Regions from separate parts of the Alkalihalobacterium sp. APHAB7 genome, predicted to be linked through region 2. Evidence: riboswitches for the same ligand, from Rfam matches in the RefSeq annotation. Region 2 holds a riboswitch; each other region holds the start of a gene.
What was found. Region 2 has a riboswitch for lysine ahead of dapA (4-hydroxy-tetrahydrodipicolinate synthase). Riboswitches for the same ligand answer to the same signal wherever they lie in the genome.

Region 1 (5,780 bases), on a different contig from region 2:
TGGGAATTAGCTGAACGCCGATTAATGACAGATGCCATTTCAATCTGTTTACAAAGAGCTAACAAAAAAGAAAGGGAAATTAGTTTAATGTTGGCTGGTGATCTGCTCAATCAGAATGTTACATCAAACTATGTAGCTAGACAAATGAAGATCCCCTATTTAGGAGCATTTTCAGCTTGTGCTACTGCGATGGAGACTGTTGCGATAGGTGCTTCCTTAATTAGTGGTGGATTTGGCAACCGAGTAATTGCTGCAACGAGCAGTCATAATGCTACAGCAGAACGGCAATTTCGTTATCCGACTGAATTTGGGGGACAAAAGCCAGACACGACCACTTTTACGGTGACTGGTGCAGGTGCAGTACTTCTTAGCAAAAAACCTTCAACTATTAGAGTTACGCACGCAACAATTGGGAGGGTTGTTGATATGGGGATAAAAGACCCTTTCAATATGGGAACGGCGATGGTACCAGCAGCGGTGGATACCATATTAACTCACTTTAAGGAAACGGGTAGGTCTGAAGAGGATTACGATTTAATTGTCACAGGTGACCTATCAACAATAGGAAGTAAGGTACTTAAAGAGCTCCTGCGAGAGCAGGGAATTAAACTAAAAAATAAACATCAAGATTGCGGTGTGATGATTTTTAGTAGAGATCAACCTGTATTTGCAGGAGGTAGCGGATGTGCTTGCCCGGCTGTCGTTACATATGGACACTTAATAAAACAAATGCAATTAGGGAAATTGAAACGAATGCTTGTCGTTGCGACGGGAGCATTAATGAGTCCAACAATGATGCAGCAAAAAGAGTCAATACCTTGTATTGCTCATGGTGTTGTTTTTGAATCAGAGGTGGTTGAGCAATGATGGAGTATATCATTGCATTTGCAGTAGGTGGGTTCATTTGTTTCATTGGGCAAATACTTCTGGATGTTTTTAAGATGACACCTTCACATATGATGAGTACTTTAGTCGTTGCTGGAGCTCTATTAGATGGATTTCATTTATATGACAGACTCATCGATTTTGCGGGAGCTGGAGCAACAGTACCAATTACCAGTTTTGGACACTCTTTAGTCCATGGTGCAATGACAGAAGCTGAACGTTATGGATTTTTAGGGGTAGGTATGGGGATTTTTGAAGTCACTTCTGTCGGTATTTCCACGGCAATTTTATTTGGATTTTTAGTTGCTGTTATTTTTAAACCTAAGGGGTAATAGGATGAAACCACGAAAAAAAGTGATTTTAATTACCGATGGAGACGAATCAGCTAAAAAGGCAGTTCAACATGTTGCCAAAGAAATTGGCGGCAGGTGTATTTCTAGTTCAGCAGGAAACCCTTCAGTTTTAGGTGGGCAAGAATTAGTAGACTTAATCCATAAAACTCCCTATGATCCAATCCTTGTTATGTTTGATGACTGTGGTTATAAAATGGAAGGTCCAGGAGAACAAGCATTAAGATATGTAGCAAGTGACCCAACGGTTGAGGTGATTGGTGCTATAGCTGTCGCATCACATACTCACTTTGCAGAATGGACAAAGGTTGATGTTTCAATTGACAGGTTTGGAAATTTAACAGAATTTGGTGTTGATAAAAATGGATTACAAGATATTGAATTAGGGAGAATAGATGGCGATACTGTCTATATTTTAGATGAATTGGAAATTCCTATCGTTGTCGGTGTTGGTGATATTGGAAAAATGGGAGGTTTTGATACGGTTGAAAAAGGATCGCCAATTACGAGGAAGGCAGTTGAACTTATTTTAGAACGGAGGGGATGAAGAATGAGTAAAAATTTAATTAACCCTGAAAAGCAACCAATCACTAATAATATATTTGATAATGAAACGGCTATAAAAAGTCGTATAGGTATCGGTACAAGCTTCGATGTTGGAATTCGAAAATTTAATATTTTAGGAAAGCAAATTCAAGTGTATTTTGTTAATGGCTTGTGTGATACACAATTTATCATTGAATTGTTTAAAGAATTAAGCAGACTTGACGGAAAAAATGAAAAAATAACAAATGCAAAACAAATGATAGAAAATCATCTAGTTCATCAACAAGTTGAAACGGTTAAAACCATTGATGATGCGATTACGCAAATGTTATCTGGATTGATCTTCATTCTACTAGAGGGTGAAGATGAAGCGTTTGTTATTGATGTAAGAAGTTATCCTGGTAGAGGACCTGATGAACCGGATACGGAACGGGTAGTAAGAGGTGCTCGTGATGGATATACAGAAAACATCATTCAGAACACAGCGTTAACGCGAAGAAGGATTCGAGATGAGCGATTACGTAACGAAATTATGCAAGTTGGTGTCCGTTCAAAAACGGATGTGTGTATTTCTTATATCGAGGATGTAGCTGATCCCGATCTCGTGAAAATAATAAAAAAAGAGTTAGAGTCCATACAAATAGACGGACTAACTATGGCAGATAAAGTGGTTGAAGAATATATTGTTAAACAAGGCTTTAATCCATTCCCGCTTGTACGGTATACGGAAAGACCAGATGTTGCAGCCACTCATTTATTTGAAGGACACGTTATTATAACCGTCGATACATCACCGAGTGTCATTATTACACCTACTACGTTATTTCATCATGTTCAACATGCTGAAGAATACCGACAAGCTCCTGCTATAGGAACCTTTTTAAGATGGGTTCGTTTTTCAGGAATGATCTTAGCTTTGTTTATTCTTCCGCTTTGGTTGTTGTTTGTTATGCAACCAAATTTATTACCAGAGATGTTGGAATTTATTGGTCCAAATGAAACAACGAATGTTCCTGTTTTTGTACAAATTGTACTTGCTGAACTTGGAATAGAATTACTGAGGATGGCCGCCATCCATACTCCGTCCCCTTTAGCAACCGCATTAGGGTTAGTTGCGGCATTATTAATAGGTGAAATTGCAATTAATGTAGGATTGTTTGTGCCAGAAGTCATTTTATACGTCGCTTTAGGAGCGATTGGAACATTTGCTACACCGAGTTATGAATTAGGGATAGCGATGAAAGTAGCAAGGTTAGCATTATTGTTAGTTGTAGCTATCTTTAAATTACCAGGATTTGTTATTGCTTCAACGATATTTATTTTACTTCTAACGATGATAAAATCTTTAAATAAACCATATTTATGGCCATTATTGCCATTTAATCCAGCTGCCTTTTGGCAAATTCTCGTTCGAGTTTCTGTGCCGTCCGTTAAACGGCGTCCTAGCATAGTCAGTCCAAAGGATCCGATTAAACAATCATAAATTAATATGTATAAGACATATCGTTAACAATGTTGCCACTTAGCAAGGATTATGATAAAGTGTACCTATTAATTGTATAAGTCCCTCATTTCTTTATGAAACACGGGGTAGAGGTGCAGTGAGAATGAGTATGTCTGAAGAGCGAGATGGAAGCGATGATTCAGGCAGAAAGGTCGATTTGCCGAAGTGAAAGAGTGGTACCATCCTATTCTTTTACTGGGGTGTCATTAAAAAAGTGACACACTGTCACTGTTAAATACAGTGGAGTACTATTCTACAAATGAGGTTACTCTTGCTATGGCTCGGTCATAACAGCTAGTGTAACTACATTAGCTGTTTTTTTATTAACCAAATAGGTAGGTATCTCACCTTTCATTTATACAATTAGAATATAAAACGGATCTCCAATCTCTCATATATAGAAGGAATATTTTTATATGTTGTAGATTGTTAGTTGATGCGAAGATAGGAGAGAGAAACGATGCACTTACATGGTACAAGTAGAGTTAATGACATTGGCCACCTGGAAATTGGTGGAATTGATACAGTTGAACTTGCGAAGCAATACGGAACTCCTCTGTTTGTTTATGATGTTTCACTCATTCGACAGAAGGCAAAAGCATTTAAAACGGCATTTAATGATTTAGATGTAAGAAGTCAAGTTGCTTATGCTAGTAAAGCATTTAGCTGTGTTGCAATGGTTCAACTCGCAAATGAATTAGATCTAAGCTTAGATGTCGTTTCAGGTGGGGAACTGTATACGGCAATGATTGCTGGCTTTCCTATGGAGCGTGTTCACTTTCATGGGAATAATAAAAGTCCAGAAGAAATAGATATGGCTGTTCGTGCAAACATAGGTTGTTTTGTAGTAGATAATTTTTATGAATTAGAATTATTAAAGCAAGCAGCAAATACACATCAACGTAAAGTATCTATATTATTAAGAACAACTCCAGGTGTAGAAGCACATACACATGATTATATTACTACAGGTCAGGAAGACTCTAAATTCGGATTTGATTTGTTAAGCGGGCAAGTAGATCGGGCAATTGAGTGGGCTTTGGATTGTGAGCAACTTGAATTACTAGGAATTCATTGCCATATAGGTTCACAAATTTTTGAAACGACTGGATTTGTCTTGGCTGTTGAAAAGCTTTACACTTATATTGAAAATTGGTCTAAGTCATTAAACTTTGACTTAAAAGTATTAAATTTAGGTGGAGGTTTTGGTATTCGTTATATTGAAGGCGATGAACCATTACCGGTTGGTGATTATGTAAAAGCTACGATTGAAGCTGTTCAACATCATGTGAATAAATTGAATTTATCAATGCCGGAAATTTGGATTGAGCCAGGTCGATCACTAGTTGGTGACGCGGGAACAACTCTATATACATTAGGTTCACAAAAGGATATTCCTAATGTCCGTCATTACCTTTCAGTTGATGGTGGAATGACAGATAACCTTCGCCCAGCCTTATATCAAGCGAAGTACGAAGGAATTCTTGCTAATCGTGCTAATGATCAAGTGGAAACGAAGTATTCGATAGCTGGTAAGTGCTGTGAGAGCGGTGATATGCTCATTTGGGATTTACCGCTTCCGAAAGCCAATCATAAAGATGTATTAGCTGTTTTTTGTACAGGCGCGTACGGGTATTCCATGGCTAATAATTATAACCGAATTCCTCGTCCGGCAGTTGTATTTGTAGAAGATGGAGATGCGCAATTAGTGGTTGAAAGAGAAACGTATGAAGATTTAGTTCGTTTTGATTTGCCGTTAAATACGAAAGAAAAAGTGTAATAAAATAATAAAATCCACTCTCTGCGGTTGTAAGAGAGTGGATTTTTTCTGTGGAGGCCATGATCTTATTGAATGTGTTCATATGATGTTTTATAGTCCGTTTTTCTGTATTTATTGTCTTATTTTTTAAATTTTACTGTCCAATTCTTTCTAACTGTTAATTTATGAAACTGTGAACTTTACCTTTGTTGAGTCGTCTTCTTCAGCCGCTCGATTTTAGAATTATATCTAGTAGAACTTGGGAGTTAACCTAGCAACCTACTAATGTTTTGTAGTGTAATTCGTTTTATGATAGACGGCAGGAGGCGAATTTATGAAAAAAGTCATACTTGCACTAGTAGCTTTAATTTTTTTACTACCTCAACAAGCTTTTGCCCACTCTCATACACTAGCTGATCGTATTATTGAAAGTGGTAAGAAGTATATTGGTACCCCTTATCAATTTGGAGCTCCATTAGGAAACACTTCTAGTTTTGATTGTTCTTCTTTTTCTGCGACTATCTTTGGTGAACATGGAATAACCCTTCCTCGTGTCAGTCGGGACCAAGCGAGGGTCGGTGTTCAAGTAACACTTCAACAATTACAAAAAGGTGACTTATTATTTTATGATACAAACTTTGATGGGCAAATTAATCATCTTACAGTGTACATAGATAATAACGAGATGATTCATGCGTCAAGCAGCCGAGGTGTTCATATTACGAACCCATTTTCG
Region 2 (5,780 bases):
GTTATCAATTTGCTTATGTCTTAAATGAGGACGATCCCCAAGCACATACTTTCCTCTTATTGTATTAGGAATATTATTGTAAATCCTTGCTCCGCTTCGATTTGTACCTTGTGTTTTAAACCCTAAATTACGTTCGCTTGTATAATACATATTATTTTCAGCAATCGGTTGTGCTCGATCGGTACGCCCCTTTGGTACACCATCGGGAACCATCATATCACTTATAGGACCTTCATGATTTCTAGCTTGATTGGTTCCAAAACCACTAAACCCCTCTTCACGAAAATGATTTGCCCCCATTGGGTGCTTCTGTTCCACAACGCCACATCCGGAGAACATCGCTAAGAACAACATAAGCATGACGATAACCAAGGTTAGTTTTTTCATCATAATTCTCCTTTCTTATTACTTATAAGTTGTGTACAATTAGTCGATTTCATGAGAAGAAGTTAGCGGAAATTGTTTCTTTACAAGAGAAAAACTTATAGAAATATACTCATATCTTGTCGATTTGTTGTTTTTTATAAAAGTTCATGACTACTTTTAGGGAATGTATTTAATTATCACTAAAAATACGTATAATTGTCGTTGTGTGTAAAATAAATTCAAACTTTCTCACATAGTAGCAGTCAGACCATAAGTTTACACAAAAATTAATATTGATGAAAAATGGAGTGGAAGAAATGTTATTATATGCGATTGAACGAAAAAGAAGTCAGATGATCTTACTAGCTGAAAAGTATGGCTATACTTCCGAGGCAACGGTTAAGTGTAGTCAAGAATTGGACAAGTTATTGAACCTGGCCCAGCAGAATACCTGTATGAATGTGAAGATGGCCAAATAGCACCAATTATTGTTTACCTTGCACAGCTACTATTGTTAAAAAAAAGCATCTTTACCACTATACTTATATAATTAACCCTTTGTTTAAAAGTAAGTACTTTCTTCTACTTCGATGTGTAAGGAGTTATCTGTGGACGGTGTAAAAATAGCTTGTCAAGAAATTCTTATACGTCTTCAACTAATGGATGGCGTCAAAATCTCTTATCAAACACAAGAAGAGATCGAGTGTATCATTAGAAGTACATATACCACCTTGTTTATGCTGATGGCAACTTGAAGACGAAAAACAACAAATAAAAATATCATAGTTGCTAATTCTACAAACAAAAAGTGCCAGCAACTTTTACACTTATAAAGAAACTGACCAATTTTTCTTTATAAGTACTAGTGTTCTGGCACTTTAGAAGACATTAATTAATTACTTTCCCACGTTCAAATGGACGTTGCAAAATTCTACCAAGGTCCCTCATAAAATTTTCAGCTTCTATACCTTCTTCATAAGGAGCTCCCTCTCTCAAATTATACAGTTGTCTTTGGAATTCGGAAAACCCTTGGTCATCGTGAATGACACGAATTTCAACATCATTTGCGATAGATGAATGTACTGTTTCTTCCACCTTGTTTTCTATTTCATCGTTCCACTCTTCGGTTGTATAAACACTTACTAAGACTATTCTCCCTTGTATATATACATGTGCGTCATCAACTTCTTCTAATTGCAACAGTTGCTTCGTTAAAGGCCTGTTTCCATTATAAAATTCAATGTAATCCGCATTATCAGTTCTAGTGTTTGTCCCGTGACCTGTATTTCTTCTAGACGTAATAAGTTGTCTACTTACTAATGGAGTTCTCCCATCAATAGCCATCTCCGGATCTAACTCGGGAACTTGTTGTTCTTCACGGATTTTCTGAATTCTTTGTTCATTTTGTTGAACTCCTGCCCCTGTACCACAAGCAGTTAAAACAATAACAAAAGCCATTAACGATAAAAAGCAGAAACATACTTTTTTCACGGTACACTCCCCTTTCTTTTATTATCGTTTAATTTTTATCAACATAATACCCCTGTAAACTATAGGAAATTGCAAAAACAGCAGTGTTAAAGCAACGTTTTGAAACGAGCCTCGCCTTAATAACTGAAAGATCGTGCGCCAAATCGATGTTGACTATAGATACATCCAGGGGGGAATGGAGATTTTTAGAAAACCTAAAAGAATTTTCGATTAACCATTGCAATCAATTCAACAATTTGTTAAGGTAGACACAACAAATGAATATTCTTTACTTCTAATTGAAGTGAGGATAGAGGTGCAAAAACCATGAGTAAGCAATGGGAGGAGGATGAGCTCTATTGAACATTGTTGAAAGGGGGATTTGCCGAAGTCTACGGTTCTCATACTAACCAAGGGCTGGTTCTGTATTGAATAAATGCAGTACTGTCATATAGTACATACTATATGGAGGGCTATCTTACGCAAGGATAAATGTCTAATTGTCATTCCTAGCAACAATGAGCAGCTCTTCTCATTGTTGCTTTTTATTGTTATTACATTTGTATTTTGAAATGCACTAAGGGGGAAAATAAAATGAATTTTGGAAAAGTCTTAACAGCTATGGTTACACCGTTTGACGTATATGGAAATCTCGATCTACAAGCTACCGAGCAATTAGTAAATCACCTGATCGCGAATGGTTCCGACGGACTTGTTGTCGCAGGAACTACAGGTGAATCACCTACTTTGTCTACAGAAGAAAAATTAACACTTTTCAAACAGGTAGTTCAGGTTGTAAATGGTCGAGTACCTGTCATTGCAGGAACAGGTTCAAACAGTACATCAGCATCAATTGAACTAACAAAACAAGCAGAAGAAATTGGTGTCAATGGCATCATGCTCGTAGCCCCTTATTATAATAAACCTTCTCAAGAAGGACTTTATCAACACTTTAAAGCGATCGCTGAGCAAACGAAATTGCCTGTTATGATCTACAACATTCCTGGGCGCAGCGCTGTTAACATCTCGGTAGAAACAACTGTCCGTTTATCGTTCATTCCTAATATCGTTGCAACTAAAGAAGCAAGCGGTGACTTAGAAGCAATGGCGAAGATTATTAGTGAAACAGATAGCAACTTTAGTCTCTATAGTGGAGATGATAGTCTAACATTACCGATCTTATCAATTGGAGGTACAGGCATTGTCTCGGTTTCTGCCCATATTATCGGGAATGAAATGCAAAACATGGTAACAAGCTTCCTGAAAGGAAATGTATATGAAGCTGCAGAACAACACCGCACCTTATTACCATTAATGAAATCACTATTTACAGCACCTAGTCCATCACCAGTTAAAGCAGCGTTAAATATGAAAGGAATTACGGTAGGTTCAGTTCGCCTTCCTCTCGTTCCTTTAACAGAAGAAGAAGAACAACAATTACGAACGACCATTCTTCCTGAAGTTTCTTACAATGTTGGATAAAAAATGGCTTAAATAGGGCAACTTTTACCTAATCACTAAAACCCCGAGATGACCTAATGAGGTTCCTCGGGGTTTTCTCTATCCAACCTTTTGCACAGTCCTCTTTTTAAATACTCGCCTCGTCACATATTCATCAATGAACCCGGTACCTAATAAAACACCTAGTACGATAAAAACAAAACCAGTTAATTGTAATAACGTTATTTGTTCGCCTAACCACAAAGCTGAAAAAACTAATCCAAAGAAAGGAACAAAATTATTAAATACAGCTGTCTGCCCTGCCCCAAGTCGGTGGATCGCAGCATTAAATAAGAAATGACCTAAAGCTGTAGCGAAAATCGAAGAAACTAAAAATATGCCCCAGATCCACCCGGTTTGTTCGATCATTTGAGACGTTCCTGCCGGCTCTGCAAATAAGCTGAAAACAAATAAAAAACTGGATCCTACAACTAACATTACTGCTGTCATTACTCTTGAATCGATCGTATTTGTTCCTTTCTTAATATATATAAAAGAAACCGCCTGAACGAACATCGCAATAAATATAGAGACATCTCCCGCATTTATCGATGTGAAACTTTCTCCACTTTGTAAAATGATTGAAGCTACACCACAGAAAGCGAAAACAATACCAATAACCCGTAACCTCGATAATGTATCTTTTAACATGACAGAAGCCAAAATTGATGTTGTCAGAGGCAGTAATGCTAATATTAATGCTGTATTAGAGGCGGTTGTCATTGTTAAACCCCAGGCCAGGAAAAAATGGTGACCCGTCACTCCGAAAATCGTTGCTATCAAAATGTATTTCCATTCTACCTTTGTGAATTTCCTTAATTGTTTAATAAGTATACATACTGTAATTGCTACAACTCCCGCTAAGAAAACTCGAAAAGACGTCATGGTAACCGTTGGAAAAACATCAACAAGCATTTTAATAAATACGACATTCATCCCCCAAATAACCATGACCATCATTAGCAATAGGTATGTAAAAATATTAGAGTTTTTGTTATTCAAAGTTGATCTCCCCTTTTATAATAGCTGCAACCAATGAAACAGATAGAGGAATAATGCTAATACAAACATACAAACAAAGACAAATTGACTGTTCTTTTTGGCAATATCAATCGAAGAATAGTTCATCAATCCAGAGGCCATTAAAACCGAACCAGAAAAAGGTGACACTTGCGTTGCTAATGTCCATGCAATCAACAAAAGGATGGCCATGAACTCAGAACTAACGGAAAAAAGTTGCGGTGACAGTGCACTACCAATTCCAATTACGATGACAACCGGATGAATTCCAAAAATCGATAAAAGAATGGCAAAGCTTATGACGATTAAAGCCATTACATAAATATATCCTTGTGACACAGTCAAGATCATTTGAGATACATGGGCTCCAATATCGGTTAATGAAAGTGCTGCACCAAAAAAACCTGCACTAATAAAAATTACAATTTCATTTTTTAAGCGGACAAAACATTGATTAACATAAGAAAACAGCTCTCTTATATAATCTTTGAACTGATTTGAAAAGACCGCCCATAATAATGGATAAAAAAATCCGAGCAGCGATACAACAGTTAACATATTAACGGGCAAGATGAATTCTAGTAGGAACGAACATATAAATAGCCCTGCACCAAAAAGCACTAATCGACGGAGGGACGGGAGCCCTTTTTCCTGTTCTTTTCTCGACGCCTTAGGTTGAACATGATTTTCATCATCCTCGAATTTCAATCGAGGAAAGAAGATAATGGAAATGAGCGCGTATATCATTCCAATGATTAGTCCGTATAACCCGATTGAACCCCATGAGACATCGAAGAGTACTAACACAAGTCCTACATTTACAAAATAGGGAGACCAGAACATACAAAAACCAAAGGCTCGAAGTAAGATCATTACCATTTTCTTTTTAAAAAAATTGGATAAACTTCCTTCTATAATTCGATGTACCAGAACCATTGAACCTAAATTAAGTACGGCACCCATCGTTGCTGTTAGTAGAAACCCTAGACGATAAGGATGCGAGTTACTGTTCTTTTCCTGTTCCATTCGTTCAATACGAACTTTTAACGTTGTCAATAATCCAGCTAATGAAATAAAAACCCCTATTAACGGTACGAGCAAAAAGAGGGATAATAAATTAATGTTATAGCCAAAAGCTAATAAAAATGAAGTTGCATCTGTATCAGCAATAAAAAAAACAACCATTCCAATCGTTAATAATGGAATCGTAATGATGATGCTGCTCTTTCTGACAAAAGGTAATGCAGCAAACAACAAAACTGCAGCTAATAAACTATACGTCACACTCAATAGCAAACTAGAATAAAAGACTGATAATAAATACAATGTAACTGTTAAAAAGCAGACCAAGCCTATAATTGTATTCCACTTCATACTCATATATATCTGCTCCCTTACAACTGAAAAAAGCTGCATATGCAGCT
Region 3 (5,780 bases), on a different contig from region 2:
TTATGTGCAGTATGAAATTAGAGCACTCACAGGCCCTTATTTCAATCAAATACTGCTGTTTTTCATAATTAGAGCACTCAAATACCCTTATTTACAAGTTTTCATAGAAAATATCAGTGATTTTAAGCAAATAAGGTCCTCTCAGTCCCCTAAAAAAACAGAAACACAGGATGAGCTGCTTCACTGCACAAGAGTCTAGCGCAGGGGAATAGCCCTACTAGAGTGCATTCTCTCACCGTACATTTAGCACTTGCCACATTTGTCAGTTTTTAAAAGATTGTACCTTTTAGTTGCAAATTTCCTTTCTTTTGAGAACAATAGAGAGGAGGGAGGAAAATGTATGTCTACTCTGAAAGAAAAATTAGCAGTACTTCCTGATCAACCAGGTTGTTACTTGATGAAAGATCGGCAAGGAACGATCATCTATGTAGGAAAAGCTAAAATACTAAAAAATCGAGTACGGTCCTATTTTACTGGAACACACGATGCGAAAACACAAAGACTTGTCAGCGAAATAGCCGACTTCGAATATATTATTACATCTTCAAATCTTGAAGCACTCATATTAGAGATGAATTTAATTAAAAAGCATGACCCGAAATACAATGTCATGCTAAAAGATGATAAATCGTATCCGTTTTTGAAAATCACATCAGAAGAACATCCGCGCTTGATTACAACACGTAATGTAAAAAAAGACGGTGGAAAGTATTTTGGTCCTTATCCAAACGCAGGAGCAGCAACTGAAACGAAAAAGCTGCTCGATCGACTTTATCCATTAAGAAAATGCAATACCTTGCCTGACCGTGTCTGCCTATATTATCACATTGGTCAGTGTTTAGCTCCATGTGTTCAAGAAGTAACTAAAGAGCAAAACCAAGAGATGGTACAGGAAATTACGAAATTTTTAAAGTATGGGCATGAAGAAGTGAAAAATCAATTACTAGATAAAATGAATAAAGCAGCAGAAGACTTGAATTTTGAGCGTGCTAAAGAATTAAGAGATTTAATTCAGCAAATGCAAACGATCATGGAGAAACAAAAAATGTCAATTAACGACAGAATCGACCGCGATGTGTTTGCTTATGCCTACGATAAAGGCTGGATGTGTGTTCAAGTGTTTTTTGTGAGACAAGGAAAGTTGATAGAGAGGGATGTTTCAATTTTTCCATTCTATCAAGAGCCGCTTGACGATGTCTTAACGTTTATTGGTCAGTTTTATTTAAAAAAAGAACATGTTAAACCGTCAGAAATTTTAGTGCCTGAAGAAATCGAGGCCGATTTAGTGGAGCAACTGTTGTCGGTAAAAGTCCAACAACCGAAAAGAGGTAATAAGAAAGACCTTCTGAACCTAGCTCAAAAGAATGCAGAAGCAGCATTAAAAGAGAAATTTGCAATTATTGAACGAAATGAAGAACGGACGATAAAGGCGGTTGAAAATTTAGGGAAAGCATTAGGTATTTCTACACCATACCGGATTGAGGCATTTGATAACTCGAACATTCAAGGAACTGATCCAGTGTCAGCAATGATTTCATTTATAGATGGGAAGCCTAGTAAAAAGGACTACCGAAAGTATAAAGTAAAAGATGTTGAAGGCCCTGATGATTACGCTTCGATGCGAGAGGTCGTTTACCGCCGTTATTCAAGGCTGTTAAAAGAAAATGGTCCATTTCCAGATCTAATTGTTATCGATGGAGGAAAAGGACAAATTGCAGCCGCTCAAAGCGTCCTAGAGGATCAGCTCGGTCTCACAATTCCTGTATGTGGTTTAGCTAAAGATGAAAAGCACCGTACATCTCAACTTCTCATGGGAGATCCACCTGAAGTAGTACCATTACAAAGAGACAGTCATGAATTTTATTTATTGCAAAGGATTCAAGATGAAGTTCATCGGTTTGCGATCACTTTTCACAGGCAGGCACGAAGCAAAACGATGTTTTCTTCTATTTTAGATGACATTGATGGAGTAGGAGAAAAGAGACGACGGAAACTTCTTAAACATTTTGGTTCGATAAAAAAAATGAAAGAAGCAAACATCGAAGACTTTAAAAAGATTGCTATTCCAGAAAAAGTGGCAGCAGAAATCATACGTGTATTAAATAGTAATGAAGATAAAAAGTAATTGTCAGTATCACGATGTTCTGTTAAAATGAAAACAACTTAATATACCGAACTTCTAATTTGAAGTGGTGGTAGAGGAGCGAAAACCAAGAGTAGGCAAAGTGAGGAAGATGGGTTCCATAGACATTTGCTGAAAGGGGAATTCGCCGAAGCGTTAAGAGTCTCATCTCTCTTATTGCTGGACTTGTATTGAATAGGTACAAGGCTGTCACGCAACCAACCCAAAAGTTGTGTGGAGAACTATCTCACGGAGCAAGGGAACATCTATTACCTTTTTTGGTATTCCAAGCAACAGTGAGGACTCTTCCTTTCTGTTGCTTTTTTTGTTTTCTTTCTCAGTTACAAATCTATATTCAAAAAGCAGGACAAAAAGCGGACTTTTTGAATGTCTTTTCAAGAAAGGATGAAATCATAGTGGCGATCATAGTACAAAAATACGGCGGGACGTCTGTAGGGACAGTCGAAAGAATTGAACACGTTGCAGGACGAGTTGCTAAAACAGTAGCACAAGGACATGAAGTAGTTGTTGTCGTTTCAGCAATGGGGAAAACAACAGACCAACTCGTTAAACTAGCAAGTGAAATATCGGATAAACCGAGCAAACGTGAAATGGATATGCTTCTTACAACCGGTGAGCAAGTGACGATTTCTTTACTTGCTATGGCACTTCAAAAGAAAGGCCTCGGTGCGACATCTTACACAGGATGGCAAGCAGGTATCGTGACAGAAGACAGTCATAGTAATGCAAGAATACTGGATATACAAACGGAAAAAATTCAAGCGCAGTTATCTTTAGGCAATGTTGTGATTGTAGCAGGGTTTCAAGGTGCGTCACAAGACGGCGAAATTACAACGCTAGGTAGAGGCGGTTCCGATACGACTGCTGTTGCGTTAGCAGCTGCATTAAAAGCAGAGCGATGCGATATTTATACAGATGTTACAGGAGTGTATACGACAGATCCACGGTTCATAAGCGGAGCGAGAAAGCTGCATTCGATTTCTTATGATGAAATGTTAGAAATGGCCAATTTAGGAGCAGGGGTTTTACATCCTAGAGCTGTGGAGTTTGCAAAAAATTATCAAGTGAAATTAATGGTTGCCTCAAGTATGGTTGAGGAAGTAGGTACGTTAATTGAGGAGGACGTTTCAATGGAACAAAATTTAATTGTACGCGGGATTGCATTTGAAAATGATGTAACGAAAATCACTGTTTCAGGGTTGCCCAACCTAATCGAAACGCTGTCAAATGTATTTAGCATATTATCAGAACACGGTATTAATGTAGATATTATTATACAAAACCAAACTGCTGAAGAAAAAACAAGCATTTCTTTTTCAACAAGCCGTTCTTCATTAGATGAGGCGTTGGCTGTATTAAACAACCATAAAGAGGAACTGCAGTTTACAGAATTAACACATGAAGGTGATCTTGCAAAAGTATCCATTATCGGATCCGGAATGATATCTAATCCGGGGGTTGCAGCGCAAATGTTCAAAATTCTAGCTGAAAATGACATTCTAATTAAGATGGTTAGTACATCAGAAATTAAGGTTTCAGCCTTAGTTGAAGAAGAAATTATGGTTCCTGCTGTGGAAGCACTCCATAGAGCGTTTCAATTAGAAGAGCAAGAAGTAACTGTATAAACGATTTCCTTATAAAGAGTCCCCACTTTTGATCGTCTTTATGACAGAAAGTGGGGACTTTTAATAGTGCTTATTTTTTTGCGGACTGAGAGGCCCTTATTTTAGCGAAATCCGCATGTTTGGATATTTCCCGGACTCACAGGCCCCTATCTAATCAAAATCACTGATAAAAATCACAAATAGTAGTAAATAAGGGCCTCTGAGTCCTCTAAACTAAAAATTACTACATTTTCAACACGAATAAGGGCCTGTGAGTCCGCTAAACTAAATTTCGAAACGCAACACTCGAAACAACTTAAAGGCTCACCTTTAACACGACGTCAAACGGCCGCTGCGCCTTTCTTATATGGGGTCCTTCAAATCCCATTTTAACGTGATAAGTACTTTGTCTTTTTTTTCTTGAACAATCGCTTCTGTCATATGTTTCTTCTGGTTTTCAATTTGCTCTGCTAAAAAGCCAGCTTCTAGTTGGTAAGTTACAGGCACTTTCTCACGGTGAAATGGCGAAATTAGTTCTAAAATGAGCTCATCTTTTTTTTCTTTGGTGAGAGTCAATTCTCCCCAACCAACTGTAGAAAAGAACTCAATAATATCGTCCAGACTTTCTTTTGGATACTGTCGTGCAATACCTTTCCCAGCCCAATATAAGATATTTTCATGATCTTTACCTAATAAATCAGACATGAGAACATTTCGAATTAAATGGTGTCCAAATAGAGGAATCACCTGTTCACTTTTTAGTAAAGTTTGCTCAGTTTTCTTCATCTATGTAACTCCTCTCTTATTATTTATTATAATCACACATTTTGTTTTTCTCTATGTTCAATTTGATGGATTTTAAATTTACTTTATAAAATTAATCATGTATACTATACCGCGAACGAAGCGGAGGTAAATTTATGAAATTAGCGCTGAATCAGTTTCTAACACCTTTTCGAATTATTTTATTATCGTATGTTATTGCAATGATGCTGTTCAGTATCCTTTTGTATCTTCCCATATCTCATCAGGAAGGTGTGAATCTTAAATTTTCAGAGGCATTGTTTACTTCTGTTAGCGCAGTTAGTGTAACAGGGTTAACCGTCGTAAATGTCTCAGAAACATACAGTTATTTTGGAATTTTTTTCTTAGCGTTAGCGATCCAATTAGGTGGCATAGGGATCATGACATTAGGAACGTTTGTATGGATGTTATTTGGGAAAAAAATTATCTTATCTCAACGTATGCTCATCATGGTGGATCAAAACCAAAATACATTTTCGGGTCTTGTGAATTTAATGAGAGGTATCTTATTTGTAGCCTTAATCATTGAGGTAATTGGAGCCCTTATTCTAGGTACATATTATATACGTTATTTTGATACGGTTGGGGAAGCGTATTATCAAGGAGCCTTTGCGGCATTAAGTGCATTTACAAATGCCGGTTTTGATATTACAGGTCAGTCTCTCATCCCATTTGCAAATGACTACTATGTTCAACTAGTTGTTATCTTATTAATATTTGCTGGTGCCATCGGCTTCCCAGTTTTATTAGAAGTCAGAGAATATTTCTCAAAAGAGAACCCTAATTTTAAATTTAGTTTATTTACGAAAATTACAACAACGACGTACTTTGCGGTGTTTATTATTGGAGTAATTGGGATCTGGTTGCTTGAGTTAGGCCATTTTTATGAAGGGCTGGCATGGCATCAGCAATTATTTTATTCTTTATTTAACTCAGCAACGTCACGTAGTGGTGGTTTAGCGACAATGGATGTGTCAGAATTAAGCATAGCTACATTATTATTTATTTCTGGTCTTATGATCATAGGGGCAAGTCCTTCTTCTGTAGGTGGTGGAATTCGTACTACGACTCTTGCCGTTATGTTCTTAACGATTTGGAGCTTCGCATTAGGTAAATCGGATGTTAAAGTATTTGGCAGGGAAATTCATCCTGAAGATCGTCAGAAAGCCTTTATTGTATTAAGTGTATTTATACTGTTGTTATTTAGTGCGGTCATTCTGATCTCAGCA

Region 1: it holds a riboswitch for lysine, as region 2 does, so the genes downstream of both, lysA (diaminopimelate decarboxylase) here and dapA (4-hydroxy-tetrahydrodipicolinate synthase) in region 2, are expected to answer to the same signal.
Region 3: it holds a riboswitch for lysine, as region 2 does, so the genes downstream of both, ACNSTQ_RS22345 (aspartate kinase) here and dapA (4-hydroxy-tetrahydrodipicolinate synthase) in region 2, are expected to answer to the same signal.

What each region holds. Positions count from the first base shown of each region.
Region 1 covers NZ_JBLWFS010000019.1:28,970-34,749, reverse strand. The annotation lists gene spoVAD (stage V sporulation protein AD) at 1-867, shown strand, start outside; gene spoVAE (stage V sporulation protein AE) at 867-1,217, shown strand; gene ACNSTQ_RS16500 (stage V sporulation protein AE) at 1,222-1,782, shown strand; gene ACNSTQ_RS16495 (spore germination protein) at 1,786-3,264, shown strand; lysine riboswitch at 3,365-3,544, shown strand; gene lysA (diaminopimelate decarboxylase) at 3,746-5,065, shown strand; gene ACNSTQ_RS16485 (LysM peptidoglycan-binding domain-containing protein) at 5,379-5,780, shown strand, end outside.
Region 2 covers NZ_JBLWFS010000009.1:5,244-11,023, forward strand. The annotation lists gene ACNSTQ_RS10880 (YhcN/YlaJ family sporulation lipoprotein) at 1-387, opposite strand, end outside; gene ACNSTQ_RS10885 (aspartyl-phosphate phosphatase Spo0E family protein) at 684-845, shown strand; gene ACNSTQ_RS10890 (hypothetical protein) at 975-1,121, shown strand; gene ACNSTQ_RS10895 (YhcN/YlaJ family sporulation lipoprotein) at 1,255-1,857, opposite strand; lysine riboswitch at 2,140-2,320, shown strand; gene dapA (4-hydroxy-tetrahydrodipicolinate synthase) at 2,431-3,318, shown strand; gene ACNSTQ_RS10905 (DMT family transporter) at 3,397-4,338, opposite strand; gene ACNSTQ_RS10910 (hypothetical protein) at 4,354-5,736, opposite strand.
Region 3 covers NZ_JBLWFS010000046.1:4,069-9,848, reverse strand. The annotation lists gene uvrC (excinuclease ABC subunit UvrC) at 341-2,125, shown strand; lysine riboswitch at 2,189-2,375, shown strand; gene ACNSTQ_RS22345 (aspartate kinase) at 2,539-3,768, shown strand; gene ACNSTQ_RS22340 (YslB family protein) at 4,111-4,533, opposite strand; gene ACNSTQ_RS22335 (TrkH family potassium uptake protein) at 4,668-5,780, shown strand, end outside.